One region of the Bacillus sp. JJ1503 genome, then DNA from elsewhere that is predicted to be linked to it. Evidence: riboswitches for the same ligand, from Rfam matches in the RefSeq annotation. Region 1 holds a riboswitch; the other holds the start of a gene.
The links. Region 1 has a riboswitch for S-adenosylmethionine ahead of V7149_RS07350 (MetQ/NlpA family ABC transporter substrate-binding protein). Riboswitches for the same ligand answer to the same signal wherever they lie in the genome.
Positions count from the first base shown of each region.

Region 2: another riboswitch for S-adenosylmethionine. It lies ahead of metK (methionine adenosyltransferase); the one in region 1 lies ahead of V7149_RS07350 (MetQ/NlpA family ABC transporter substrate-binding protein).

Region 1 covers NZ_JBALOZ010000079.1:3,522-6,718, reverse strand. The annotation lists gene V7149_RS07355 (trypsin-like peptidase domain-containing protein) at 1-808, opposite strand, end outside; SAM riboswitch class I at 1,190-1,299, shown strand; gene V7149_RS07350 (MetQ/NlpA family ABC transporter substrate-binding protein) at 1,394-2,200, shown strand; gene V7149_RS07345 (methionine ABC transporter ATP-binding protein) at 2,441-3,197, shown strand, end outside.
Region 2 covers NZ_JBALOZ010000043.1:19,305-22,501, forward strand. The annotation lists gene pckA (phosphoenolpyruvate carboxykinase (ATP)) at 1-66, opposite strand, end outside; gene V7149_RS04180 (thiol-disulfide oxidoreductase DCC family protein) at 304-678, shown strand; SAM riboswitch class I at 773-999, shown strand; gene metK (methionine adenosyltransferase) at 1,179-2,378, shown strand; gene asnB (asparagine synthase (glutamine-hydrolyzing)) at 2,570-3,197, shown strand, end outside.

The DNA of each region.
Region 1 (3,197 bases):
CCAGCTCCTCATAGCTGAATTCTCTGCTCTTAGTTGGAATTTGTTTCAGATTTTCTTTAGCAGAGATGCTTGAAGGTGCTGTCAAATCAGGAATAGTTATCTGATCTGAATTCAGTGTGCTGAATTTATATAAAGTTGAGAATTTTTCTATCTCAGGATACAAATGAACCATATCTTCTTTCGGGTTCATATAGCAAATATCACAGCCAAGACGGGACAGGAAATACAAGAATAATAGCTCATGAAGCTTAATATCTCCGATAAAAACCACTTTTGGAGATATGCTTGTACCTTCAAAAAGCTTAGGTAAATAAATTTCTATCCAATTCAAAAATTTAACTGCAAAGTTTTTAATTTGTGTGTCATTGGATTGTGGATGCAATGTTCTATACTTGGACAGAATCTCCACAAAAATAAGTTTTTTTGTCCATTCAAGGCTATCGTTATTTAATTGGCTGCAAAGGGGTGTTTGATGAAGTAAATGAGGATTCATGACAGCAACATTGGTGATTGCATCCCATTCCTCCCAAACCTTTGTAAGTCTGGAAATTTCATTTTTGTTTGAAATACCTTCAAGTCGCTGCAGTCGTAAGTAAGGAACAGCCGGCACACTTGATGAAAAACAGCGGTCTATTTTCAGAATGTTTTCAATGTAATGCTGAACAGTGTCAGGAATTCCGATGTACCTAAGAAAAATAACTTCTTTCGTAACGGCAGAATGATCAATTTTGCTAAGGAACATAAAATCTTCGAGAGGATTTCGTGTTTCTTTCAATTTAAACTTTAAAGGCTTAGTTCTCACTATCATATCCATACTCCCGATTCAAATAGTTATCTAGTGTAATTATAATTTAATTTTGCAAAAGTTCCTAGTTTAAAAGGAAAATATTGGGGTGAAATGAAGTGGAAGTAGGGGAAAGAGATAAAATAAAGTTCTAGGACTGGAACGATGCTTTCCGTAGAAATTATTTGAATGAGTTACTATTAAAAACAAATAATCACTATGGAACCTATTTAATACATTATATGACTGATTTTGTAACAGGGGAAAATAAAAGGACGGACGGCCTTTTACTTCAAAGAATGAAAAAGTGGGCCTAAATTAGTCATTTTTCTAAATCTTGTTGACAATATGATTAAATGAGAGTAAAGTTTGTATCTAAGGAATTTGAAAAATTAAATAGTTTATCTCTTATCAAGAGTAGCTGAGGGACTGGCCCGATGAAGCTCGGCAACCGTCTATGTTTAATAGATTGGTGCTAAATCCTGCAAAACATTCATTGTTTTGAAAGATAAGAGAGGATTTTTATGTATACATAAAGCCTCTCTTTTTTGATGGAGAGGCTTTTTATTTTTTCTTCTTCCAATACAACTACACAGGAGGAACAATAAAGTGAAGAAGTTTGGAATGGTTTTAGCATTACTTGGTATGACATTGTTTATTGCTGCTTGCAGTAAAGAAAGCAGCGGGGCACTGAACGAGAAGAAGCTAGTCATTGGAGCAACGGACGGTCCGCATGCTCAAATATTGGAAGTGGTTAAAGAAGTGGCTGCAGAAGACGGACTTGAGTTGGAAATTAAATCTTTTACTGACTACGTCCTTCCAAATACAGCTTTAGATGAAGGCGACTTAGATGTTAACAGCTATCAGCATAAGCCTTTTCTTGAAAAATTTAATGATGATCATGGAACTACATTAGTACCAGTTGGGAAAACGATTCTTAATCCAATGGGGATTTACTCAGAAAAATATAAAAGCTTTGAAGATCTTCCAGACGGAGCGAAATTTGGTCTGCCAAACGATCCGACAAATGGAGCACGTGCACTTTTCATCTTACAAGAAAATGGCCACATTAAGCTTGAAGAAGGCAAAGAAGAAACAGCCTCTATTCATGATGTGGTGGAAAATCCAAAGAATCTTGAGTTCATTGAACTTGACGCAGCACAAATTCCAAAACAATTAGGCGAAGTCGATGCTGCAGCCATTAATACAAACTTTGCAATCGCTGCGGGTCTTTATCCGAAAGAAGATGCATTTATTTTAGAATCAACTAACTCTCCATATGTGAATTATATTGTTGTCAGAGCGGAAAACGAAAACGATCCTGTCGTTAAAAAATTGGTGAACGCTTATCAGAGTGAAAAAGTTAAAAAATTCATCGAAGAAGAATTCCGCGGATCCATCATCCCTGGTTTTTAATAGAAATTTATGAAAGCAGTCCAAGAAGGCGAGTTTATTGGACAGGTTTTCGGTATTTTGATGAAAGCTGTCCAAGAAAGTGAGTTTCCTGGACAGGATATTGAGATTTCGATAAAAGCTGTCCAATAAAGATAGTTTCCTGGACAGACTTTCGGTAATTTGATAGAAGTTGTCCAAGAAAGTGAGTTTGCTAGACAGGTTTTCGGTCAAGCAAAGATAGCTCAGAAAGGAAAAGCCCCCATGATTATATTAGAACATGTTTCAAAATCCTTTGAGTCGAAAAAAGGGATTGTCAAAGCAGTTAAAGATGTGAATCTTCATGTGAAAAAAGGTGAAATTCATGGGGTGATCGGCTATAGCGGTGCTGGTAAGAGCACATTGATACGCTGTGTAAATTTATTGGAGAAGCCTACGAGCGGAAAAGTATTTATTGGCGGCAAAGAAGCTACTTCTTTGTCGCTCAACCAATTGCGCGATGTCCGAAAAAGAATCGGCATGATTTTCCAAGGTTTCAACCTCCTAAAAACAGCCACCGTATATGATAATATCGCCATCCCCCTAAAATTATTAGGCTACAACAAAACAGAAACAAATGACCGTGTTATCAAATATTTGGATATCGTTGGACTGGCTGATAAGCATCAATCATATCCAAGCCAACTTTCCGGCGGGCAAAAGCAGCGGGTTGCGATTGCCCGTGCACTTGCCCAAGAGCCTGAAATTTTACTAAGTGATGAAGCAACAAGTGCCCTTGATCCTGAGACAACGGATTCAATCCTGGAATTACTTTTAAAAATCAATCAAGAACTAGGGATTACTATTCTGCTGATCACACATGAAATGAATGTTATCCAAAAAATCTGTGACCATGTATCTGTCATGGAAAATGGTGAAGTTGTTGAACAAGGCTCGACAATCAATTTATTTACAAAGCCTCAACAACAGACTACGAAGAAGTTTTTAAATACAATCAGTCAGCGTAAACTGTCACCTTCCT
Region 2 (3,197 bases), on a different contig from region 1:
TTGTACTTGAATATTATTTCCCTTTAATAATTCAGTTAATTTATTCGGAATGCTAACAGAATTCATCTGAAGAATACCTTCCTTTTACATTAAATTTATGAAAGACATTTCAATTTACAAATAGTATAACACAATTGAATGATTAATCTATACTAATTGCCGTTTTTTTTTCATTAATTATTTTCCTCTTTTTGAACAATTATAATTCCGCCTAACGAAGAAGCCCGCTTATTACCAAACCAATTTGAATAGGATAAAATATGATAAACTAACGATATAAATATAAGATAGGGCTGGTGTTAGGTGAAAACGATTGCATTATACGATGAAACATGTAGTTTATGCAAGGAATCTAAACAATTTTTTGAAAAAATTGATAGGTTTCATAAAGTAAGCTGGGTTTCACTGCAAGAATATGAAAAAACCCGTCATTCGATACCGTTCGATAAAATCAGCTTACGGCGGGAGCTTCATATTATTTCTTCCGGTGGAAAAGTCCGTAAAGGCTATGATGCTATAAGGTATTTACTCTTGCTTACTCCCCCATTAAACCTATTAGGGTTATGTTTATATTTTCCTGGAATGTCATTTGTAGGTAATCCTCTATATAAATGGGTAGCCAAGAATAGACATAAATTTTTCAGGAAAAAATGTGACAATGGCAGTTGTTCATTATGATATTCATTGACATAAAAAAAACACCAAAATAATTGAATAATTTTATTGACTTCTTTTTATATAGTACGTTATGATTTATCCTTGAACGGATACTCTCTTATCCCGAGCTGGCGGAGGGACAGGCCCAATGAAGCCCAGCAACCTGCTAAACGATTAACTTTATTCATTCGAATAAAGTTAGCCTCCGGCGGATGCCTCAGATTTTTTAAAGGTAATTTATCGAGCGAGCTCGATAAAAATCTGGGCGCAAATTCGCCAAGGCGAATTTGATTAGCAAAGGTGCTAAACCTGACGCAAGGATTATTCCTTGAACGATAAGAGTGAAAGGCGCGAATCGATTTGCTTCAACCTTTTCACAGGGATGGAAAGGTTTTTTATTTTGCATTTTGAGGGTTAGCTTCTTGAAAAGCCTATACGCTAATCATAAAAACTCCAAGTTTACTTCATACTAATTAGGGAATGAGTTCCGTATCATTTTTTATATAAGGAGGAACATCAGCATGTCAACAAAACGTCGTTTGTTTACATCTGAATCAGTTACTGAAGGTCATCCGGATAAAATTTGTGACCAAATTTCTGATGCCATTTTAGATGCCATTTTAGCTCAGGATGCAAATGCTCGTGTAGCAGCAGAAACATCTGTTACAACAGGATTAGTTTTAATTGCAGGAGAAATCACTACATCTTCTTATGTAGATATTCCAAAAATCGTTCGCGAAACAGTAAAAGAAATCGGCTACACTCGTGCGAAATACGGCTTTGATTCCGAAACTTGTGCGGTTTTAACTTCTATCGATGAGCAATCACCTGATATTGCGATGGGAGTTGACCAAGCTTTAGAAGCTCGTGAAGGGCAAATGACAGATGAAGAAATTGAAGCTATTGGTGCTGGTGACCAAGGTTTAATGTTTGGATTTGCATGTAATGAAACGAAGGAGCTAATGCCGCTTCCAATTTCATTATCTCATAAATTAGCACGCCGTTTGACTGAAGTACGTAAAGAAGAAATCCTTCCGTACCTTCGTCCGGATGGAAAAACACAAGTCACAGTTGAGTATGATGAAAATAACAAGCCTGTTCGTATTGATACAATTGTTATTTCTACTCAACATCACCCTGAAATTAGCTTAGAGCAAATTCAGCGCAATATTAAAGAGCATGTCATCAATCCAGTTGTTCCAAAAGAACTAATTGATGAGAATACAAAATACTTTATCAACCCTACTGGCCGTTTCGTAATTGGCGGACCACAAGGGGATGCTGGCTTAACTGGCCGCAAAATTATCGTTGATACTTACGGTGGATACGCTCGTCATGGCGGCGGTGCATTCTCCGGAAAGGATCCTACAAAGGTTGACCGTTCTGCTGCTTATGCTGCACGTTATGTGGCGAAAAACATCGTTGCTGCGGGTCTAGCTGATAAAGTTGAAGTTCAGCTTGCTTATGCAATCGGAGTAGCGCAGCCGGTATCTATTTCAATTGATACTTTCGGAACAGGTAACGTAGATGAAGACGTGTTAGTTGACTTAGTTCGTAAAAACTTCGATCTTCGTCCAGCTGGCATTATTAATATGCTAAACCTGCGCCGTCCTATTTATAAGCAAACTGCTGCTTATGGTCATTTTGGACGCACCGATATTGATCTTCCATGGGAACGTACAGATAAAGCTGAGGCATTACGTGCAGAGGCTTTAAAATAATAATGAAAAAGCGGAAGCTACATTTTTGATGTAACTTCCGCTTTTTTAATTCGTCATATGTTAAGGATGATTTTAAACTCCTATTTCCATTCCTTGCAAACAACCCCCATAATATTTCACTAATCAATAAACAAATAAATAGTGCAATTATCATCTAAATTAATTAAAGATTGAGATTGGGTGATAAATGAATGAGCCGCTTTAGTGGATTTGTAAAAAGAAATCATGACAATACAGATACCCCGAAATGTGAAGCAAGTTTTTATGATGAAGAGTATGGGCTTTTCCATTATCCAAGATGTAATGAGAAGCCTTTTTTCTATCAACATGACCGATATTCAATTGTATTGGATGGAGAGATTTTCAATATACAGGAGCTTAAAGAAGAACTTTCTGAAGGTGAATATTGTGATTCAGAAATATTATTAATCTTATATAGCCAATTAAAAGAAAAAATATTGGAAAAGCTGCGTGGAATGTATGCTCTTGTTATTTGGGATAAGCAGGATAAGGTCTTGTTTGGGGCAAGAGATCCTTTTGGGATCAAACCTTTTTATTATTATGACGGAATCGAAGGGTTGTATTTTGCCACTGATAAGAAGAGCATTTTACAAAGCGAAGTTTTGAATATAGATGCATTACAGCAATATTTAACCTTTCAGTTCGTCCCAGAGCCTTACACGATCACAAATAAGATTCAAAAGCTTGAACCAGGGCATTATTTTACAAAGAAAATGGATGCCCCTATGGAGATTATTTGCTATTGGAAAGTAGCCTTTCAACCGGTATTAAAACAAGAAGCTGAATTTATTCGAGAGA